DNA from 2 places in the Achromobacter sp. NPDC058515 genome. Region 2 is predicted to be linked to the other one. Evidence: predicted binding sites of a transcription regulator. Region 2 holds the regulator's gene; the other holds the start of a gene.
What was found. The regulator FNR, encoded in region 2, switches genes on or off when oxygen is low (the NO sensors DNR and NnrR bind a similar motif). The targets are predictions, from matches to a motif close to TTGATNNNNATCAA.

Region 1: a site for FNR is predicted at 1,641-1,654, ahead of cyoA (ubiquinol oxidase subunit II). Genes of this name have one in related genera too.

What each region holds. Positions count from the first base shown of each region.
Region 1 covers NZ_JBHXNI010000022.1:67,106-70,510, reverse strand. The annotation lists gene cyoB (cytochrome o ubiquinol oxidase subunit I) at 1-647, opposite strand, end outside; gene cyoA (ubiquinol oxidase subunit II) at 650-1,558, opposite strand; gene ACFWP0_RS27730 (response regulator transcription factor) at 1,818-2,369, opposite strand; gene ACFWP0_RS27725 (ATP-binding protein) at 2,375-3,405, opposite strand, start outside.
Region 2 covers NZ_JBHXNI010000016.1:50,082-53,486, reverse strand. The annotation lists gene clpB (ATP-dependent chaperone ClpB) at 1-625, opposite strand, end outside; gene ACFWP0_RS23765 (gamma-glutamylcyclotransferase) at 763-1,197, shown strand; gene fnr (fumarate/nitrate reduction transcriptional regulator Fnr) at 1,285-2,013, shown strand; gene ACFWP0_RS23755 (hypothetical protein) at 2,028-3,227, shown strand; gene ACFWP0_RS23750 (ArsR/SmtB family transcription factor) at 3,306-3,405, shown strand, end outside.

The sequences.
Region 1 (3,405 bases), on a different contig from region 2:
CGCATGCGCAGGATGGTCACGATGAAGTTGATGCCGCTAAGCGTTGTGCCCAGCCCGGATATCTGGAGCGCCCAGATGTAGTAGTCCACCCCCACGCTTGGGCTGTAGTCCAGCCCGGACAGCGGCGGATACGCGAGCCAGCCGGTCGCGGCGAATTCGCCCACGAACAGCGAGATCATCATCAGCGCGACGCCGGCGCCGAACAGCCAGAAGCTCAGCGAGTTCAGGAACGGGTAGGCCACGTCGCGGGCGCCGATCTGCAGCGGCACCACGATGTTCATCAGCCCGGTGATGAAGGGCATCGCCATGAAGAAAATCATGATGACGCCGTGGGCGGTGAAGATCTGGTCGTAGTGGTGAGGCGGCAGGAAGCCGGCCGAGTCCGCTGACGCGACAGCGAGCTGGGTGCGCATCATGATGGCGTCGGCAAAGCCGCGCAGCAGCATGATCAGCGCGACGATGATGTACATCACGCCGATGCGCTTGTGGTCGACGGAGGTGAGCCATTCCGTCCAGAGGTACTTCCACTTGCCGAAGTAGGTGACTGCGCCGAAGACCGCTAGGCCTCCCAGGCACACGGCGGCCAGCGTAACCATGACGATAGGTTCATGGTACGGAATGGCCTCGAGGGTGAGTTTCCCGAGCATTGTTAGTTGATTCCTGCGATCAGATTATTCGACGTGGGGGTGCACGCGGGGGAGCCCACGCCGGCCATCTTGGTCATCGTGCTGCCCAGAATGAAATCGAACATGGCGGGCGGCGCCGAGGAGTACTTCACGACCGGATTGCGCTCGCTGCGCTTGGTCAGTTCCGCGTAGACCTCGGGGGTCAGCGCGGTGGGGGCCGCCTTGGCGTCCTTTACCCAGTTGTCGAACCCTTCCTGCGACATGGCGATGGCCTTGAAGCGCATGCCGGAGAAGCCGGCGCCGCTGTAGTTGGCCGAGATGCCCGCATAGGTGCCGGCTTCGCGCGCGTTCAGGTGCAGCTTGGTCTCCATGCCCGCCATCGAGTAGATCTGGCTGCCGAGCTGAGGGATGAAGAACGAGTTCATGACCGATGCCGAGGTGATGCGGAAGTTCACCGGCACGTCCACGGGGAACGCGATCTCGTTGACCGTGGCGATGTCGTACTCGGGGTAGATGAACAGCCACTTCCAATCCAGCGAAACCACCTCGATGGTCACCGGCTTGTGCTCGGACACGAGCGGCTTGTAGGGATCCAGCGCGTGCGTGGAGCGCCAGGTGATCACGGCAAGAATCGCCACGATGATGCAAGGGACGGTCCAGACCACGACTTCGATCGCGGTGGAGTGGGCCCATTTGGGCTGGTAGTCAGCTTTGGTGTTGGATGCGCGGTATTTCCAGGCAAACGCCAGGATCATGACGATGACCGGAATCACGACGATGAGCATCAGCCCCGTCGCCGTGAACAGCAAAGTCTTTTCCTGGGCGCCAATATCTCCCTTGGGGGAGAGGATTTCCATGTTGCAGCCGCCAAGCAGCATGACCGCGCCGACGCCGAAAATGCGCGTAAGGGTCGCAAGGAGGGGGTGTTTCACGTACAGCCTTGGATGGAAGGTGGGAAATGCTGCAGGGCAGCAGACTGGAATGCTGCCAAGCAGCAACGTCCATCCTATCGGTTTGATTTGGGTCAAGCCTGCGACGAATGGTCGCATTGCCTGGGAGCAATCTGCCCCAAGGGGAGCAGATTCAGGGTTTTCCTAGGGGAACAGATGCCCCCAGGGGAGGGATGGGGGTGCGACGATATGTCGCACCTGCACAAGCCGGGGTTGCGTGGATGTGTCGCAACCGCACAAATCAGTCGACGAGCACTTCGCGTTCCGGCCCCGGTTTCTTGGCCAGCTTGCGCTGCAGGGAGCGCCGGTGCATGCCCAACAGGCGCGCCGCCGCGGAAACATTGCCGCCGGTTTCGTGCAGGGCCTGGTGGATGTGCTCCCATTCTAGGCGGTGCAACGGCGTCATGGTCGTTTCGATGGTAACCGTTTCCGGCTTCACCAGGCCCAGCGTGCGCAGGATCATCGGCGCCGTGGCCGGCTTGGGCAGGTAGTCGTCCGCGCCGCGCTTGATCGCCTCGACGGCGGTGGCCACGCTGGCGTAGCCCGTGACCAGCAGAATCCGCATGTCCGCGCGCAGGGCGCGCAAGGGGCGGATCAGGGTCAGGCCGGAGTCTTCGCCCAGGCGCAGGTCCACCAGGGCGAAGGCGGGGCGGATTTCCTCGGCCACGCGCAGCGCCTCGGCGATGCCGGTGGCGGTTCGGGTTTCCAGGCCGCGGCGCGACAGGCTGCGCTGCAAGGTGCGCACGTACAGCTCGTCGTCGTCAATCAGCAGGCCAAGATCGGTTGGATTCATCACATTCAGGTTCCGGGGTTGCCCAGGGGCAGGTAGAAGCGGATGCGGGTGCCCCCTCCGTCGGCGGCGGTCATGGTCATTTCGCCGCCCATCTGTTCCACGGTGGCATGCGACAGCGCCAGGCCTACGCCCAGCCCTCCCGGCTTGCCGCTGTTGAACAGGCTGGTCGCCGGCAGCAGGGTCTGGTCGGGGTCGAAGCCCCGCCCGTAGTCCCGCACTTCGCCGCGCAGCGCGCCATAGCCGTATTCCAGATGCAGGTCCACGCGGGGTTCCTCGGCGGCTTCGCCGGCGTCCGCCGCGTTGTTCAACAGGGCCTGCAGCAAATGAGCGATGGCCGGGTCCACCCGCAGGCTGGTGGGCAGGACGCCCGAGCGCTGCAGGTCGATGGTCGGCCGGATCAGGCGCCATTGCCCCACCACGCGGACCAGGTCCACGGCAGTTGGGACCGCCAGGTTGCGGATGCGTTCCCGGCACAGGGCCAGCAATTGGCCCAGCGTGGCGACGTCCGCGCGCAGGTCCTCGTCCCGGACCTCGGCGGCGATCTCGTCGGTCAGCAGGGTCATGGTGGCCAGCGGGGTGTTCAGTTCATGCGCCATGGCCGCCGCGTGGGTCGCCAGGGCGACGATGCCTTCGTTGCGGGTGAAGCGCTCGCGCAGGCGGGCCAGCTCGCGTTCGCGGGCGCGCAGGTCCGACGCCAGGCGGGTCGAGAACACCAGCACCACCACCACGGAAATCAGGAAGTTGGCGCCCAGGCCCCACAAGAGCAGATTGTGGGTGTCGGCGTCGCCGCGCAGGGGCTGGCCGAAGATGGCGGCGGCGGCGTAGCCCAGCACGCCGGCCAACGCCGCGGCCAGCGCCCAGTTGCGCGGCAGCGCCAGGGCCGCCAGCGCGGTCAGGATCAGGAACATCGTGCCGAACGGATTGCTGATGCCGCCGCTCCAGCCCACCATCCAGGCGAGCACCGCCATGTCGACGAACAAATGGCCGAAGGCGGTGGCGTGGGACAGGTCGCGGGGGTGGCGCAGGCGCAGGCTGG
Region 2 (3,405 bases):
CGCCGGGCTCGCCGATCAGCACGGGGTTGTTCTTGGTGCGGCGCTGCAGGATCTGGATCGTGCGGCGGATTTCGTCGTCGCGGCCGATCACCGGATCCAGCTTGCCCTGGCGGGCGCGCTCGGTCAGGTCCATCGTGTACTTGGACAGGGCTTCGCGGTTGGCCTCGCCTTCCGCGCCGGAGACGTTCTCGCCGCCGCGAACGGCGTCGATGGCGGCTTCCAGGGCCTTCTTCTGCAGGCCCGCGTCGCGCAGGATGCGGCCGGCATCGCCCTTGTCGTCGGCCAGCGCCAGCAGGAACAGTTCGCTGGCGATGTAGGTGTCGCCGCGGCGCGCGGCTTCCTTGTCGGTGCGCGTCAGCACGCCTTGCAGGTCGCGGCCCACCTGGACGTTGTCCTCGCCCTGCACCTGCGGCAGGGACTTCAGGGCGTTTTCCAGGGCCGGCGCCAGCCGGTTGACCGCCACGCCGGCGCGCGCCAGCAGGCTGCCGGCGCCGCTGTCGGAATCCGACAGCAGGGCGGACAGCACGTGGACGGGCTCGATGTAGGGGTGGTCGTTGCGGGCGGCCAGACTTTGAGCGTCGGCCAGGGCTTGCTGGAACTTGGTAGTAAGTTTGTCGAATCGCATAATGGTCGTTGTGGCTTGTTGGGGAGCCTGACCGATACGTGCCGGCGGGCTCGATAACCTGAATATGCGGCCGGATGAGAAAATTTCAACACCCGGCCAGCCTCATGGTCTCTTCGACGTGCAGCAGCAACTGAACAATGAGCATATACGTTTTTGTCTACGGCACCCTACGAGCAGGCGAAATCAACGATCTGGCGCAAGCCGCCGCCAGCCGGGGGCTGCCCGCTCCCTGCCACGTCGGCCCGGCCAGCGTGCCGGGCATGCTGGTGGACTTTGGCGACTGGCCCGGACTGATCCCGGCGGACAACGGCAGGCGCGTGCGGGGCGACGTTTTCCGGGTGGACCCGGCGCTGATCGCGCTGATGGACGAGATCGAGGAGTACGTGCCCGGCCAGCCCTGCCTTTTCGTGCGCAGGGAGATCGAGGCCCGCCTGGAAGCCCCGGACCGGGGCGGCCTGGTGACCTGCCAGTACTACCCCGTCGACCCGGCGCTGTGCGCCGCGGCCGTCGCCATCGCCGGCGAGGACTGGATTGCCTACCGGCTTGCCCGGCGCCCGGTAAGACACCCGTAGTAACAACGGACTACAATAGACGCCTGTCTCACGCTTTGCACCCGTTCCGGCCTTCCGCCGCGCAATGGGCACTCTAAAGGTCATCGTATGCAAAAACGGGTCCCCATTGCCCCTGATGCCGCTCACTGTTCCACATGTATGCTGGGGCACGTCTGCGTTCCCGTGGGCATGGCAGCCGCCGAAGTCGAAAAGCTGGACGAGCTGGTGAAGGAGCGTGTCCGCCTTGAAAAAGGCAAGACGCTGTATTCGCTGGACCACCCGCTGGACGCCGTGTACGGCGTGCGCTTCGGCAGCCTCAAGACGCAACTGGAAGACGCGACCGGCCAGATCCAGATCACCGGCTTTCACCTGCCGGGCGAGATCGTCGGCATGGACGGCATGCTGGATGGCAAGCACGTGTCGGCCGCCGTGGCGCTGGAAGATTCCGAGGTCTGCGTCATCCGGCTGAACGAAGTCGATCGCGTGGCCGCGCACCTGCCGTCGCTGCAGCAGCAGTTCCGCCGCCTGATGAGCCGCGAGATCACCCGTTCGCACCAGATGCTGGCCTCGCTGGGCTCGATGCGGTCCGAGCAGCGCCTGGCGGCCTTCCTGCTGAACCTGTCGCAGCGCTATGCCTCGCTGGGCTATTCGTCCACCGAGTTCGTGCTGCGCATGAGCCGCGAAGAGATCGGCAACTACCTGGGCCTGACGCTGGAAACGGTCAGCCGCCTGTTCTCGCGCTTTGCGCGCGACGGCCTGATCAAGATCAACCAGCGCGAGGTCCGCATCCTGGACCTGGCCGCGCTCAAGCAACTGCTCGGCCACGACGGCTGCTGAGCGTCTGCCGCGCCATGCGCCGCGCGCCCACAAGCTCTGTGTCCCAGGCATGGCAGGCTCGCGGGCCGCGCCTGGCGCGCTGCCTGGCCGCCTCGCTTGCCATGGCCGCCACGCTGGCGCCCCTGGCCGCGCGCGCCCAAACGCCGCTGCCCGACCCCTACGACTACGATGAAATCGTGCCTGCGCCCAAGCGCGCGGCGCCCCTGAGCTGGCAGACGGTGGAACTCGGCAAGCCGGGGCACCGGTACAAGATGCCGGTCTACGCCAACCGCAACCTGGCCAAGGACGACCTGCGCGGCATCAAGCAGGTGCTCGTCGTCATCCACGGCGTCAAGCGCGACGCCGACCACTACTACGAAACCGCCGCCGCCCTGCTGGCGGGCAACCCCGACCGGGAGCGCGAGACGCTGATCCTGGCGCCGCGCTTCTCCGGATCCATCGACTCGGGTTTCGGCGGCATGGCGGCCTGGCGCAAGGCCAGCTGGGAAGACGGCGAAGACAGCGTCCAGGCGGCGGGCCGGCCCGCGCCGGTCAGCTCGTTCCAGGTGCTTGACGACCTGCTGCGCAGCCTGGACGATCGCAAGCGCCTGGCATCCCTGGCGAACATCGTGCTGGCCGGACACTCCGGCGGCGCGCAGTTGGTGCATCGCTACGCGGTGCTGAACAACATCGACGGCCCGCTGCGCCGCGACGGACTGGCGCTGCGCTACGTCGTCGCCAACCCCTCTTCTTACCTGTACCTGACCAACGAACGGCCGCGCGCGGACGGCAAGGGCTATGCGCCCTACGAACGCGGCATCTGCCCCACCTATAACCAGTACAAGTACGGCACGGACAAGCTGCCCGCCTACGCGCGGGGAACCGAAGAATCCCGGCTCTTCGTGCGCTACGCGGCGCGCGACGTGATCTATCTGCTGGGCGGCGCGGACAACAACCCCGAGCACCGGCTGCTGGACAAGGCCTGCGGCGCGGAAGCCCAGGGCGCGACCCGGCTCGCGCGCGGCACGGGCTACGTGCAGTACGAGCACGTGCTGGCCGGCCGCGGCGCCAAACCCGTCGCGCTGCGCCACAGCAGCTTCGAGGTGGGCGGCGTGGGCCACGACAGCAAGCGCATGTTCGGATCGGTCTGCGGCGTGCGCGCGCTGCTGGGCGACGGCGCCCAGACCACCGGCAACGCCGCCGCCTGCGACATCATCAAGCCGCGCGGCAAATAGACGCTGCCCGCGGGTTTAGGGAAATTCCGGAGTTGCATGGCTTGACAGGCATGCCTTGCCGGCCCGACACTTAACCTTATGGTTAACTTTAACGACGACACCCTCGACGGCATTTTTTCGGCGCTGGCCGATGGCACGCGGCGCCGGGTGCTGGCGGACCTGGAACAGGGATCGGCAT